3 regions of the Algoriphagus sp. NF genome follow, and region 2 is predicted to be linked to each of the others. Evidence: riboswitches for the same ligand, from Rfam matches in the RefSeq annotation. Region 2 holds a riboswitch; each other region holds the start of a gene.
What was found. A riboswitch is a leader RNA that binds a small molecule or an ion and turns the genes downstream of it on or off. The one in region 2 is predicted to bind S-adenosylmethionine.
Positions count from the first base shown of each region.

Region 1: linked by a shared signal. The riboswitch ahead of OU792_RS12400 (trans-sulfuration enzyme family protein) and the one ahead of OU792_RS14295 (O-acetylhomoserine aminocarboxypropyltransferase/cysteine synthase family protein) in region 2 are both predicted to bind S-adenosylmethionine.
Region 3: linked by a shared signal. The riboswitch ahead of OU792_RS15425 (homocysteine S-methyltransferase family protein) and the one ahead of OU792_RS14295 (O-acetylhomoserine aminocarboxypropyltransferase/cysteine synthase family protein) in region 2 are both predicted to bind S-adenosylmethionine.

Region 1 is NZ_JAPEIB010000024.1:41,980-47,379, forward strand. Features, by position in the region: gene OU792_RS12380 (hypothetical protein) at 1-389, opposite strand, end outside; gene OU792_RS12385 (ribose-phosphate pyrophosphokinase) at 590-1,516, shown strand; gene OU792_RS12390 (50S ribosomal protein L25/general stress protein Ctc) at 1,543-2,124, shown strand; gene pth (aminoacyl-tRNA hydrolase) at 2,199-2,759, shown strand; SAM riboswitch class I at 2,822-2,929, shown strand; gene OU792_RS12400 (trans-sulfuration enzyme family protein) at 3,023-4,189, shown strand; gene OU792_RS12405 (CBS domain-containing protein) at 4,218-4,679, opposite strand; gene OU792_RS12410 (FG-GAP repeat domain-containing protein) at 4,788-5,400, opposite strand, start outside.
Region 2 is NZ_JAPEIB010000032.1:29,471-34,870, forward strand. Features, by position in the region: gene OU792_RS14290 (SulP family inorganic anion transporter) at 1-1,153, shown strand, start outside; SAM riboswitch class I at 1,296-1,406, shown strand; gene OU792_RS14295 (O-acetylhomoserine aminocarboxypropyltransferase/cysteine synthase family protein) at 1,540-2,844, shown strand; gene OU792_RS14300 (homoserine O-acetyltransferase family protein) at 2,846-3,898, shown strand; gene OU792_RS14305 (DUF2147 domain-containing protein) at 3,900-4,340, opposite strand; gene pdeM (ligase-associated DNA damage response endonuclease PdeM) at 4,448-5,092, shown strand; gene OU792_RS14315 (cell division protein FtsX) at 5,147-5,400, shown strand, end outside.
Region 3 is NZ_JAPEIB010000039.1:6,060-11,459, reverse strand. Features, by position in the region: gene OU792_RS15425 (homocysteine S-methyltransferase family protein) at 1-1,035, opposite strand, end outside; SAM riboswitch class I at 1,100-1,199, opposite strand; gene OU792_RS15420 (hypothetical protein) at 1,275-2,591, opposite strand; gene OU792_RS15415 (PAS domain S-box protein) at 2,646-5,400, opposite strand, start outside.

The sequences.
Region 1 (5,400 bases), on a different contig from region 2:
GAAAAAACACCTTCTTCTCCCTGATATGTGACTTTACAGCGATTATCACCTAGTGCTTCATATTTCAAAGTACCCCAAAACATCCGATGGAAGGCGTTCCCTCCAAATTTTTCCAGCGTATCATATTCATCAGAAGAGTCAACTGGTTTGATTTCTTGGATTCCAATCTTATCCTTTTCTTTTGGTGTACTTTTTTCATCTTCTACAACGTCTGTCACAATCGGTACCACAACCGCATCTTCAATCACTTTTTCCTCCTGAGATTCCTTTTTATCTGAAAACTCAGCCGAAAAAATTTTTCCATTGATTTCAATTGTTTCTATAGGAACAGGATTCCCATCAGCGTCATTTAGACTTATAGTTAAGTGGAGAGGTTTTGAATGGTTCATGTCAAAAAGAGTTTTAAAAAGCTGATATTCTTAAAGATAAAGATTCATTGAGGTTCATAAAAAAACCTGAGCATTTTTTTTAAACATCCGAAAAATCAACAAACCATTTAGAAAATCTTTGTCCTTTCCCATCCCCATCAAAAATTCTTACTTTTGTTTCAAATCAAAACAAAACCGCTTCCTTCTAAATCAATCCATTCATGTCCGAGGTCAAAATATTTGCAGGATCAAACAGTACGGATCTTGCCAAGAAAATTTCAAAGAATTTTGGAAAAAATCTTGGCGATTTAACTCTATCAAGATTCAGCGATGGGGAAATGTCTCCAAGCTACAATGAATCCATTCGTGGATGCAATGTCTTTATTATCCAAGGAACCAATCCTCCTAGCGATAATATTCTGGAACTTTGCCTCATGATCGATGCGGCCAAGCGAGCCAGTGCTTACAAGGTCTGTGCAGTTATCCCTTACTTTGGATATGCCCGACAAGACCGTAAAGATCGACCCCGGGTATCTATCGCGGCAAAATTAATAGCCAATATGCTCACTTCAGCTGGTGCGGACCGAATCATGACCTGTGATCTACATGCTGGTCAAATTCAAGGATTTTTTGACATACCATTGGATCATTTGAATGGATCAGCTATCTTTGTGCCCTATTTGCAAATGCTGAACCTGCCTGATCTCATTTTCGCATCTCCTGATGTGGGTGGCGTAGCTAGAGCAAGGGCTTATGCAAAGCATTTTGAAGTAGAAATGGTCGTCTGTGATAAGCACAGAAAAAGAGCCAACGAAATCGCCTCTATGCAGGTGATTGGAGATGTAGAAGGAAAGGATGTAGTTTTGGTAGATGATCTGGTAGACACTGCAGGTACACTTTGCAAAGCTGCCCAAATCATCATGGACAAAGGAGCTAAATCAGTCAGAGCAATTGCAACGCATGGAGTTCTTTCTGGAAAGGCTTATGAAAATATCGAAAACTCTGCTTTAGCAGAATTAGTCATTACAGACACGATTCCACTCAAGCAAAAATCATCCAAAATCCATGTGCTCAGTGTAGCAGACCTTTTCTCAAAGGCAATCCACGCTGTCACAGGCAATACCTCCATCAGCTCCTTATTTATTTGAAAAACTAATTTTAAATACAAATACACATGAAAACACTAGAGATTATAGGGTTTAAAAGAGCAAATCTCGACAGTGCGAGTTTGAAAGAAATCAGAGAATCAGGTAGCGTACCTTGCGTAGTGTACGGCCCAGGTATCCCTGAGCAGATTCACTTCCACAGTCCTGCTATCCTTTTCAGAGACTTGATCTACACTCCTGAGGTTCACTTGGTAGACCTTAACGTTGAAGGAACTCACATCAAGGCTGTGTTGAAAGATGCGCAGTTCCATCCAGTCAGTGAAGTTTTACTTCACGTGGACTTCATGGCTTACACTGAAGACAGACCTATCAAGTTTGAGATTCCAGTGAAAGTAGTAGGTAACTCTCCTGGTATCACAAAAGGTGGTAAACTAGAATTGAAAACCAGATCATTGAAAGTAAAGGGACTTGCAAAGGATTTCCCTGATTTCATTGAGGTTGATATTTCTAAGCTTGACCTTGGAAAGTCTTTCAAAGTAGGTGAATTGAAGCCTGAGAACTTTGAAATTCTAACCAGTCCAAATGTATCCATCGTGACTATCGGAATTCCAAGAGCTCTTCGTGGCAAAAAAGGTGGCGACGAGGAATAATCAATTAGAATCTTGATCAAATCCTGCCTCCCAAGGGCAGGATTTTTTTATTTTAATGCTACAAAGACATTCGTATGAAATATCTGATAGTAGGACTAGGTAATATTGGACCGGAATACGAGCTCACAAGGCATAATATTGGGTTTCTGACTTTGGATAGACTAGCTGAAAAAACAGCTGCAGACTGGAAAAGTGACCGATTAGCCTTCAAAACTGAAATCAAGCATAAAGGGCGAACGCTACATTTGATCAAACCTACCACTTACATGAATCTCAGTGGTAAGGCCGTAAACTATTGGATGAAAGAGCTCAACGTATCGAAGGAAAATATACTCGTTCTAGTCGATGACGTTGCTATTCCATTCGGCAAATTACGAATGCGTGCCAAAGGGAGTTCTGCCGGTCATAATGGACTAAAAAACATTGAAGCGCTTTGCGGAGGGCAAGACTATCCGAGACTAAGAATGGGGATTGGAGATGACTTCCCAAAAGGGCGACAGGTAGATTATGTCTTAGGTAGATTTACTCAAAACGAGTTTGATGAGTTACCCATTATGATGGACAAAGCCATAGAAATGATTTTTGGATTCTGTACCATAGGCATATCCCAAACTATGACCCAATTTAATGACTGATTTAAAAGGGAGATTTGGAAATGACCAAATCTCCCTCTTTATTTGTATCACTTCAGGCAACTGATTTATAAAGAAGAGGCGAGAGAATAGGCTCTATGACCCTCTGGCAACCATCCCGAAATCTCTTCGAGAAAGGTGCCAAATCCTACCCAAATTGGGAACTATAAGTTGGCGTAAAATCTACCCCTATTTCTGGTTCGGTGTGAATTTTTGGGAAAATCTTTATCAGTCGCATAGCCTGATTTTTCCAAAAAAATTATTCTATGGCACATTTCGAAACAGAGTCAATCCGAACCCAATCCCGAACCAACGAGCGGGAACACTCAGCCCCTATTTTTCTGACATCAAGCTTTACATTCGATTCTGCTGAAGAAGCTAGAGCTACTTTTGCAGATGAAACCTCAGGAAATATTTATTCCAGGTATGCTAACCCCAATTCCTCAGAATTGATCGAAAAGGTCTGTCGAGCAGAGGGAACTGAAGATGGGGTAGCTACTGCTTCTGGTATGGCAGCGATGTTTGGAAGTATAGCCTCTCTCCTCCAGCAAGGAGACCATGTCTTGGCGGCACGCTCACTTTTTGGCTCTACTCATCAATTACTCACTCGAGTCTTTCCAAAATGGGGAATCACCTCCACTTATGGAGATATTTCGGACTATCAAAACTGGGAAAAGCTTTTACAGGCAAATACGAAAATGCTCTTTTTGGAAACCCCTTCCAACCCAGGTCTGGAAATCATCGACCTGGAGTGGGCAGGAAAGTTCGCCACTGCACACAATCTGATTTTGGTAGTGGACAATTGCTTTGCGACTCCCTATTTGCAGCAGCCTGCCAAATGGGGTGCCCATATCGTCACACACAGTGCTACGAAATACATCGATGGGCAAGGACGCGTCCTAGGTGGACTGATTTTAGGCAAAAAAGACCTGATCAAAGAGGTTCAGTTTTTTACCCGCCATACGGGCCCTGCTATCTCACCTTTCAATGCTTGGATGCTATCAAAGAGCATGGAAACACTGGCTGTTCGTATGGACAGGCATTGTGAAAGCTCATTAAAAATTGCAAGCTACTTTGAAGGGAAATCGGGCATAAATGAAGTAAAGTATCCATTTCTAAAATCTCACCCTCAACATCACCTTGCTCAAAAACAAATGAGTCAGGGAGGAGGAATAGTCACCTTAAATCTCGAGGGTGGCATAAGTCGGGCACAACGATTCATTGATCAGCTACAAATGATCTCAATCACTGCAAATCTTGGAGATAGCCGAAGTATCATTACACATCCTGCCTCTACCACACATAGCAAGCTCACTGAAGAGGAGCGGGAAAGAGTAGGGATTCATCCTGGACTTATCAGGCTATCGGTTGGATTAGAACATCCTGAAGATATTGTAAAGGATGTGGAACGAGCATTGGAAAGATCCAAATAAAAAAAGCGACCTAGAGTCGCTTTAAATTTCACCAAGTCGTATGCTTGAGTTTGGGAAAAGCCCGAATGATATCACTAAGACTGATTTGCCCTACTAATCTATTGTCCTTCAAAACTGGAAAACGACGAATCTTAAGTTCTAAAAACTTTCCTGCTGCATCAAAAAGCGATAAATCCGGTGATAAAGTCATCACATCTGTGCTCATGTGCTCTTTTACTTTTGCAGGAAACTTCGGTGTATTGGTGTATTTCCCTTTGATGATTTCTTTCAGGCAATCTACCTCTGAGATGATTCCTACCAAGCCCCCTGATTCATCCACCACAGGAGCTCCGGAAATTTTCCTTTTTGTCAGCACCTCAAGTACCTGGTCAATGGTGTCTTCCGGATGAAATGTCACCAAATTGGTACTCATGTGATCTCTGACCAAAATGGGAGTTGGAGTATTTCTTTTTGGCTCCGCTAGTCTTACTCCTTGAAAACTTTTAACCATGATTGAGATTTTTTTAAAGTGAACTTATAAACTACTGATTTTCAGCTTAAAATCCAATCATTAAATTAAAAAATATATATTTTCAGATTTTTATTTTGATTTAATTAATTAATTAAAAATTTTATTCTTTATGAATAAAATTGGTCGCCACTTTTCAGAAGGTCCTTTGTAAAGGTCATTAAAATCAAAACTTCCTACCAAAATATCCAAATCCCCATCCTCATCAACATCGCCTTTTGAAAGTATCAGGTAATTGGTATCAAATTGAACTTTTGGTAAATAGGGTTTAAACTGATTCTTGCCCTTATTTTCAAAGAAAATCAAATCCTCTTTTGGTTTTTGACTTTTATCTGGAAAAAAGGAAATCGCTACGATATCCAAGTCCCCATCTTGATCAAAATCAGCGACTTCCACTCCACTTGCACCATACATGGGATAAAACCAACTTTCCTCAAATTCATTTTCACCGAGATTATGGAAAATTCGCACACCATGATAGTTTTTCAAAATCTGGGATTGGTCTGCATTGTCCCCATTGACGAGGACAAGATCCAGCTTCCCATCGTCATTCATATCTACGAGCTGAAAATCACTGGAGCCGAATGCAGGTTGGAACTGAAGCAAAATCCTTTCGAAAAATCTTCCCTCGCCTTGATTTTCCCAAAGAAAAATACCTTCAGCCGCCTGTGTCATCATCCCTACAATGTCCAAATCTCCATCC
Region 2 (5,400 bases):
CCTGATCATTAAGCAAATACCGCATGGACTTGGCTGGAATAAGGAAGCAATGGGCCTTGCGCAATTGGAAAGTAGCAGTTCCTTTTCGGAAATATGGTTTGCCTTTCAAAATTTTAGCATTGGAGCAATCCCAATCACTCTGATTTCACTACTTATCCTTAACTTTTTCGATAGACCCAAAATAAAAGCTCATAAGTTGGCAGGTGTAATTCCTGGCGCACTTTGGGTAGTAGTTTTGGGAGTTTTAATTAATAAATTTTACCAGATCTTTCTTCCCGATTGGATTCAAAGCGGTAAACTTTTGGTGAATATTCCGATTGCCGGAAACTTAGCCGAAATGGCGAGCTTATTAACTTTTCCTGATTTTTCAGCCATCAACACCTCCAATTTCTGGATTATCGCCGTGACAATAGCTGTGATTGCCAGCATTGAAACGCTCTTGAGTATCGAAGCCGGAGATAAGATGGATCCGGAAAAACGAATTACACCTACCTCACGAGAGCTTGTAGCACAGGGAGTTGGAAATTCTATTTCGGGATTAATTGGAGGCCTCCCCGTTACTGCTGTGATTGTTCGGACATCTGCCAATATTGGAGCCGGTGCTAAAACCAAACTATCAGCAATTTTTCATGGAGTCCTGATATTCATTTTGGTATTAACTATACCAGAAATATTGAATCAAATCCCCTTAAGCTGTCTTGCTGCCATCCTTATTATGGTCGGCTACAAATTGGCAAAGCCTTCTGTATTTATCGATGAGTACCTTAAAGGAAGAAGTCAGTTTATACCATTTATAGTCACCGTCATCGCTATTTTACTAACAAATCTCCTAGTTGGAATCGGTATAGGTTTGGTGGTTGGATTTTTCTTCATCATTCAGGCTAACTACCATAAAACAGTCACCCTGTCAGAGGATAAAGGAGTTTATGTACTCAAGCTTCAGAAACAAGTGTCCTATTTAAACAAAGCTCCACTGATGAAGGCTTTAGAGTCTATTCCGGATGGAAGTGAGGTCCTAATCAATGCTACCAAAGCCAAGTTTATCGATAAGGATATCGAAGAAATCCTAAATAATTTCATCAGCTCTTCTACTCAAAAATCAATTGATGTAAAAACCAAAGGTTTCAAATACAACCTGAATGAATTTCATTAAATAGTTAAGCCACTTCATTTCCTTCTGACATCAAGGAGTGAACTATCTCTTTTAAAAATTCAGCATTAAATTATCCGAAACGTTTTGAAATCTTAAAACTCAGCGCTTACTTTGTTGCATCCTTATACTTTTTGAGTGTGAGGATTTATAAAGAAGAGGCGAGAGACAGGCTCATTGACCCTCTGGCAACCTTCCAAAGTGGAAAGGTGCCAATTCCTGCCGACTGAGGTATTCTCATTCGGAAATATAAATTCTTCGCAAATGATTACACACAACACCTTACCTCCCATTTCATCACTTTCTTTTGAAATCGCTTCTCGCGAACAGGATTGCTAATAGCAATACTGAATAATTTGTAAATCTTAACCCTTTAAACCCTATAAATTATGTCTGTTAACTATCATTTTGAAACACTTCAGTTACATGCTGGTCAAGAACCTGACCCAACTACCAATTCAAGGGCTGTACCAATTTATCAAACCACCTCCTACACCTTCAATTCCGCTGAGCACGGAGCCAATCTTTTTGGATTGAAAGAATTTGGGAATATCTATACCCGAATCATGAATCCGACGAACGATGTCTTCGAAAAGCGGGTAGCAGCACTTGAAGGCGGAGTAGCTGCTTTGGCTACATCCTCTGGTCAAGCAGCTCAGTTTTTGGCTTTAAACAATATTCTCCAAGCAGGGGACAATTTTGTGTCCACATCTTACCTCTACGGTGGCACTTACAATCAATTTAAAGTTGCTTTTAAGCGTATTGGTATCGAAGCTCGATTTGCCAAAGGAAATGCTCCAGAAAACTTCGATGCATTGATCGATGAAAAAACAAAAGCGATTTATCTAGAGACAATTGGTAATCCGGAATTTAACATTCCAGATTTTGAAGCCATTGCCAAGGTGGCAAAGAAACATGACATTCCTTTGATTGTTGACAACACCTTCGGAGCTGGTGGATTTTTATGCAAACCACTCGACCATGGAGCAAATATCGTCACCGCTTCGGCTACCAAGTGGATTGGCGGACATGGCACATCAGTCGGTGGCGTCATAGTAGATGGTGGTAATTTCAATTGGGGAAATGGTAAGTTTCCGCAATTTTCTGAGCCTTCGGAGGGCTATCATGGACTCAATTTCTGGGAAGTGTTTGGTGAAGGAAATCCACTAGGCTTACCCAATATAGCTTTTGCTATTCGCGCTAGAGTTGAAGGTCTTCGGGATTTTGGCCCTTCTCAGAGCCCATTCAATTCTTTCTTGCTCTTGCAAGGACTGGAAACTTTATCTTTGCGTGTCGAGCGAACTACACAAAATGCCCTTGCATTGGCAGAATGGCTTGAAAATCATCCCAAAGTAAAGAAGGTGAATTACCCAGGCCTGAAGTCTTCCCCTTATCATGAACTGGCGAAAAAATATTTGAGAAATGGATTTGGTGGAGTGCTAAGTTTCGAAGTAGCAGGTGATAAGGAAAAAGCTACTAAAGTCATCGATTCCTTGCAATTGATCTCTCACCTAGCCAACGTGGGCGATGCTAAAACGCTCATTATTCAACCATCAGCTACTACGCATCAGCAGCTCAGCGATCAAGAGCAACTAGCTGCAGGAGTAACGCCAAGCTTGTTGAGATTATCTGTTGGTTTTGAACACATTGAAGATTTGAAAGCAGACTTGCAGCAGGCTTTTGACCAAGTATAAAATGACTGAAAAGTTAACAATACCTTCTATTGAAATGCGTACGGAATCCTTTATATCCCAGACTCCATTTGAATTGGAGTCTGGGAAAGTTCTCCCTGAGCTAGAACTGACCTACACCACCTATGGGAGTCTGAATGCAGAGCAAAACAATGTAGTTTGGGTAGTTCATGCCTTGACTGGAGATTCCAAGGTAGGCGAATGGTGGAATGGTATGGTGGGTGAAGATCAATTTTACGATCCGGCAAACCACTTCATTATCTGTGTCAATTTACTAGGATCCTGCTACGGTTCAACCAGTCCCCTTTCCCTCAATTCAAAAACAGGTGATGCCTACTATTATGATTTTCCTTTCCTATCTACAAGGGATATGGCTCGAGCCTTAGATTTGGTCAGAGAAGGTTTAGGAATTAGTACGATCCATACGCTCTTAGGTGGCTCACTTGGTGGTCAGGTTGCATTGGAATGGGCCTATTTGCTAGGAGAAACCTTGAAAAACCTAGTCATTCTCGCTTCCACTGCAAAATCCTCTCCATGGGTGGTAGGATTCAATGAAACGCAGCGAATGGCTATTGAATCAGATTGTACCTGGGGAGAGAAATCTCCTGAGGCAGGAAGAAAAGGCTTGGAAACTGCCAGAGCGATTGCAATGCTTAGCTATCGACATCCGGCAGATTTTGAGCGAAAACAGCAGAGTCCTGAGGGAACTGTTGATGGATTTCGAGCTGCAACTTATTTAAGGTATCAAGGTCAAAAACTAGGAAATAGATTTACCGCCCTCTCTTATTGGGTGCTGAGCAAAGCAATGGATAGTCATGATTTGGGTAGAGGAAGGGAAAGCCTGAAAAAAGCATTAGAAAAAATAAAAGCTCGCACGCTGGCAGTTGGCGTTGATTCAGATTTGCTTTTTTTACCTGAAGAATCACAATTTATCGCCAATCACATTCCAAAAGGAAGCTATCGCGAAATCAAATCCACGGCAGGACATGATGCTTTTCTAATCGAATTTGAGCAGCTGCAATATATTTTACGCTCCTTTTACCTGAATGCTGATTGACTTAGGGCTTCTCAGCTCGGGTCCATTCTACCGTACGCCCGATCCATGAAAAGCCCATAAAGCCGGTCACTTCCAATACATCCTTTGAGAGTAATTTGAGTTCACAAGAATAGGTGTTGCCGGACTTGGGATCGTAAATTTTACCTCCTTTCCAAATACCATTCTTGTAAGTCAAGCCCTCCAATATCGTCAGCCCCATGAGTGGCCGCTGCTTTAGCTTATCATTATCGTTTTGCTCGTCCATGGCCGGAACTCCATTTTTTTCAGGTTCGAGTAGCCAAGATATTTTTCCCATAAACTTATCCCCGCTTTTCGAAATGATCACCTTGGCAGTTTTTTCAGTATTGTACCAAGTTCCAAGAATATCATTTTCACTTTGAGCCCAAACTTGTGAGGAAAACAAGACTAAAGTAAGAATTGAAGCAAATTGACGGACTTCCATAAATTTGAATAGATCGTTAATAAAAATCATTTTAGCTTTGACAGCTAAGTAAAAATAAGCATTTTCAAAAATTTTAGGTGGTTGGAGGTAAAAGGAATTCGTAATCGATGCAAATAATACATAACCATTGTGTTTTAGAGCTTTTGAAGGAACGTGCTATTTGGTGGGAGCAAAAGCGAATTTTATTTATTTCGGATCTCCACTATGGCAAAGCAGCGCATTTCAGAAAGTCCGGGATTCCAATACCTGAACCCATTCACGAGAAAGATCTTCTGAGATTGAATCAGCTTTTTTCAAAGTATTTTCCTCAAGAGGTTTATTTCTTAGGCGATCTCTTTCATAGCGATTGGAATTTGAGTTGGGATGAATTGATAAATTTTTTGAGAGGATATCCTTCCATCAATTTTCATCTAGTGAAAGGAAATCATGATGTGTTGCCAAGTTTTCGCTATGAAAACTCCCCTATTCAATTGGATCATCAACCCGTTTTCATCGATTCCCTAGTTCTATCGCATGAGCCTTTAGAATCTATAGAAGAAGGCTTTTTGAATCTCTGTGGGCACATTCATCCGGGTGTAAGGCTAAGAGGAATGGGGCGTCAATCCCTTCGTGTACCTTGTTTTTACAAAATTGAAAATCAATTAATCCTCCCTGCATTTGGAGAATTTACCGGTCTTGCTCTCATGCAAAGTCAAAGTGGTACTGAAATCTATGGAGTAACTCCTAGCAAGGTAATTCCTATCCTTTCTTAAAATGATTGGCAAAATCCTTGGGGATGTTTAGCTTTGATCAGAAATTCATCGTAGATGGCAACTTACCCTAGGAAAAAGAAGAGACTCGGACAGTTTAAATTTGGAAGTGTGCTGTTCAGTACCACGCTTTCTTTATTTATAGTCGGTCTTTTTGGAGTGATCTTGATTCAGGCCAAAGGATTGACCAGCATGATTCGCGAGAACATCGAAATGCAGGTTTTTTTAGATAAAAATCTGAGTGAAACCGAACTGGAAGCGCTGGAAACCAACCTAAAAAATCGCCCTTTTGTACTTAGAAAGGCTGATTC
Region 3 (5,400 bases), on a different contig from region 2:
TTCTAATTCCTCTTCGACTTTTCTAGGTTGATATTTTGCAGCTAAGGTGGCCATGGCCCGGATGTGATCGGGAGTTGTTCCGCAGCAACCTCCAAGGATATTGAGCATTCCTTCCTGAAGGAATTCTCCTACCTGACTGGCCATTTCCTCTGCGCCTTGATCGTAGGCCCCAAATTCATTGGGTAGTCCCGCATTGGGATAGGCGGATACATAAAAAGGAGCTTTCTGGGAAAGTACTTTCAGATAAGGTCTGAGTTCCTTGGCTCCAAGCGCACAATTCAAACCGACAGAAAGCAAAGGCACGTGAGAAATAGAAATCAGGAAAGCCTCGGTAGTTTGTCCCGAAAGTGTTCTCCCGGAAGCATCGGTAATCGTACCTGAAATCATAATTGGAATTCCTCCTTCTTTCGGATCCAAAGGAATTCCTCTTTCTTCAAATACATCCTGAATGGCATAAAGCGCAGCTTTGGCATTCAGGGTATCAAATATGGTCTCAACCAATAAAATATCGGCTCCTCCATCCAAAAGGCCCCTCACCTGCTCTGCATAAGCTTCTGCCAACTGATCAAAAGTAATGGCTCGATAACCCGGATCATTTACATCAGGAGAAATCGACGCGGTTCGGTTGGTCGGCCCCATGGCACCTGCAACGAAACGAGGTTTATCAGGATTCTTCTTGGTAAATTCTTCTGCAACCTCTCGAGCAAGCTTGGCTGACTGGAAATTGATTTCATAAGCCAAATGTGAAAGTTGATAATCTTCCTGTGCGATCGATGTTCCCGAAAAGGTGTTGGTTTCTATAATATCAGCACCAGCTTCCAGATATTCAGCATGAATAGCTTTGATGATTTCCGGACGGCTAAGAGACAATAAATCATTATTTCCTTTCAAAGCTTTGGGGTGATTCGCCAACTCAGACGTGCGAAAATCTTCCTCCTCCAGTTTATAGCGCTGAATCATGGTTCCCATGGCGCCATCTAGGATTAGGATTCTGTTTTTAATTGCTTGAAGGAGTAATTCCGTTCTGTTTTGCATAGTTTTTTTGTTCAAAAAGCTTATCGAGCAAAACACGGAGAAAAATACGGGTGGTAAATTTTTCCGCTCATCTTCTTCCGGCGATTCCGGAATGGGAATTAGCACCTTGTTTTCAGGTTGCTAAGACGTCGTAGGGCCCTTCCCTCAGTCTTTCTCGATAAGCATCCCAAATGTAAGTCCTATTTGGAAAAAATACTAGTTAGCATAGCTTTAATTAAAAACTAAGTATCAAAGCCGCGTCAAGGACGAATACCGAAGCCAAATGACACATAAGGCGCAGTCATAAAGCCTGCCATATCCAATTCCGCGAGTCGATAATTTGCCAATGCCAGTTCATAGCCTACCGAGGTGGTAAATACCAAATCAATCAGCTTTCGCTTCGTAATCGGGTAGGCATATTCAAAAGAAAGCTCGGGCTTGGCCATCAAGCCACTGTTTTTCAAATATCCATCATAATCCCTCTGCTGAAAAAGCTCTGGAAAATCGGGCTTTTCATCCGTGGACAAAGTGTAGCGAATATTCCCATAGCCAATACCACCCATGCCATGAATGGCCATATTCCGGTACTCAATTAGTTTCCAACCTCCGTTAGCATAAATCCGAAGGCTGTTAAGGGAATGGGATTTCAACGAATTAGCGTCTCCATCCATGGCCAAATTGAAGACTTCCACCCCATAGAGCAGCTTTTCATTTTCGCCAGTGATCTTCAAGCCCAGATTTCTTGGCATGCCTTCCAATGGTTCTAAGCCTGCTTCAACAAGCTGTGAATTAAATGTGTTGGGTTTGGTGAAATGAATCCCTGATACCAACTGAAAACTCATGCTGGCATCTTTGTAAAAAAAATTACGGTCAGGAATAGTCAGGCCCGCACCAACTCTTAGAAAAGCACCACTTTGCGCGTTTTGGAATGACATCCCACTCATCGTCCATTTTCCCTCAATTGGACTGAAGGCATATCCTAATTTCGCAATCACAGCCAAGGCTTCTTTTCTCCTAGGAAGATCAAAATCATAACTAAGTTGGAAGCCGATTTCGGTCAAAAAGTCACCGTAGCGCATCGTTCCTCGCTGGATGTCATTTTCTCTCAGGATAAATCCCCGCTCTGGATTGGCAAGAAAATCCGGGAGGTTTTGCGCTTCAGTTGCTTTAAGCATCTGAAAATTCAAAAAACCGACTCCCAAAGACATGTAGTGAATGAGTTGAAATCGTGATTCTTCGGTAAAGGCATAGCCAACATTCAGCAAAAAACGGGAAGATCGATGCCCTAAATTATAACCATCCAAATCAGATTGATTGCCTCGGTTGTGGTAAAGCTCGGCTCCAAAGACAAAATCATTCAGTCTGTTTTGATAGCCAAGCCCAAGCGTATGGTAGCGATTTCGAAGCGGAGAAAGTCCTCGATCACTGAGCATCCGGTTAAATTGATTGAGCTCAGCACCACTGGTACCGATCACGGCATAGAGGGTCGTTCGCTTGGACACCAAGCCTTGGGCAAGAATCAAAAACGGCTGAAAAACCAATAGAATCAGAATGGAGCTTCTGAAAAAATTGCGCATAGATTGGGACTTTTTCTAAAGACGAAGGTAAATCCTTTGAAGGCAAAATGCATGCTAATCAGAAGCAGGTTTCCTTTTTCTCTCAAATTTTGAGATTTTTTCGTACAAAAGATCCGGCGTAAATGGTTTTGGAACGTAATCATTGAAGCCAATTTTGTTCAACTCTTCCTTGATTTCCTCCAGTGAAGTTGCCGTCAGTGCTAAAATGGGTATCTGTGATTTTTTGGCATCTGAGTGACTTCTGATGGCTCTTGCTACAGAAAATCCATCCAAAACAGGCATTTGTAAATCCAAAAGTATCAAGTCAAAATCTCCCTTTTCGAATAATTCTAGGGCTTGCTGCCCATCATTAGCCAATTCCAAGTGACCTGTATTCCACTTATTCAAAAACTTCTTGATCAGCAACTGATTGACCATATTGTCCTCTGCCACCAAGATCGAATAGTTTTCTAAACTTCTTAGCGAAGTAAAGCCCAGGTTCGGTGAACTATCTTCTTTTTTCTCTTTTACCTGAAGAGCAATCTCGAATTCGAATACACTTCCTCCCGATGGGTTAGGAGAATAATGAATCTCCCCACCGTACATTTCTACCAAGCGCTTGACTATCGCCAAACCCAATCCGGTTCCTCCATATTTCCGGGTTGTCTCGGAAGATGCTTGGGTGAAAGCCTCAAAAATATTCCCGATTTTCTCCTTAGGAATTCCAATCCCGGTATCCTCAAAGCGGAATAAAATGCGACTTCCCACTTTAGGATCCCGCTCTTTTTCTTGAAGACTGATTTTGACCGAACCCTTTTCTGTAAACTTAATGGCATTACTCACCAGGTTATTAATGATTTGACCCAGTCGGATTTGGTCACCAATCACTAATTGTGGTATGGATTCATCAATCTCACAGGAGATCTTCAAGCCTTTCTCATGTGCCTGGAAGCTGTGAGAGTGGATAATTCTATGCAACAGATTGCGAAGGTCAAGCGGAAGCAATTCCAGTTCTACCTTACCCGAGTCAATCTTATTGTAATCCAAAATATCATTGATCAGCGCCATCAAGCTTTCTGCAGAAAACTGTAAGGTCTTGAGATTTTCGAGCTGATCAGGCCTAGGGTCATCTTCCATCAAAAAGTGGGAAAGTCCAATCACCGCATTCATCGGCGTTCGGATTTCATGGCTCATCACAGATAAAAATTGGGATTTTATCCGCGATGCTTCTTCCGCATTTTCCTTAGCCTTAAGAAGCTCAGCTTGAGCCTGCTTTAACTTGGAAATATCCCGAACTACGCCTGTGTAGAAGCGGGATTTCCCATCTTTATCGAGGATTGTCCTACCGTTTGAGTTGAAGATTCGAACCTCACCATTTTTATGGGGAAGGCGGAATTCCAAGAACTGATGTTCGGCTAGGAAGTCTTTGGACTCGGATAGCATTCCCTGAAATGTCTGATAGTCCTCTGGGTGAAGAAATTCAAAAATACTTTTACCCAAAACCTCCTCAACATCATAGCCCAAATACTGCTTGATATTCGGAGAGATATAATTGATGATAAATGAATCTGTTAAGGAAAAAATAATCTCTGTGGACTCTTCCACTAAGGTCCTGTACTTTTCCTCTGACTCTTCAAGTTTCCTTTTAGCCAACAACTCTTCATTGACATCTCGTATGATACTCAGCGCATATTCTACTTTTCCCCCTTCGAGGATAGGCCGGATGGTTCGATGGTATTTTCGTCCTTTATATTCAAATTCGGTTTCGACGACCTCCTGATTATTATAGACTTGATCAAGAACAAGGTTTACTGTGGTCTGATCTGTGAGGGAGATTTCTGAAAGCAACTTACCCTCGAAATCCGAGCGGGATAATCCCCAAAAATCGAAGTTGGTGCCCTCTGCCAAAATATATCTCCTATCACTATCCAGAAGGAAAATATTGGTTCCGGGAATATTCGAAGCAAGCATTCGATACTGCTTGTCTTTTTCCTCCTTAAACTGTTCGAAATTCTTTCGCTCCGTGATGTCTTGAAAGATCCCCTGATGCAAGGTGATATTTCCCTCTGCATCCATGACATCAGAAGTTTTATCTTCTACCCAGATAGTTTTTCCGGATGCTGAAATGATTCTATATTCCTCTGAAAATGAACGGATTCCAGACTCTGATTTTCCTTTCTCCTTTAAAGATGTGATGTAGTCTTGATCATCTGGATGAACCAAGTCCAAAAAAGAGGCCTTTCGAGCCATCAACTCAGAACTGTCGTATCCAAATTGCTTAATGTTTTCTGAGATGTATTTGATTTGATAATCGGCATTTGGATCTACCTGGAAAAGGACAGCGGGACTATTTTCCGCGATCATTCTCGCCTGAGAGGCAAGACGCTCGCTTTCTCGCTTTTCACTCAAATTCCTCAGAACTATACTAAACCCGATTTTATCCTGATTAGGGGAATAGATCACTTGGATCGACACATCAAAAGGAGAAAGTTTGGTATGCTTCGTTTGGAAATCCAATTCCCCTCTCCAAGAGGTTTTTTCTCCTAAACTATGGATGATTTCTGAAAGCTGAGGAACACCTTTCAATAATCCATCAACGGAACCATTGTAAGTGGCCGCAGTATTTGGACAGCAGAGTTGAATAGCTGCTTCGTTGAGGTAGATGACCTCCTTTTCCAGATTGATCACCACAATGGGATCACTGACTTGAGCTAGAATTTGTGACTGAAGCTTGAGGTTTTCTACAGTCGCACGTTTGTGGGTAACATCCGTGCAGAAGCCTGTTACTTCTACCCCCTTATTGAGGAAGTTTTCCTGACTTTCGATTTCA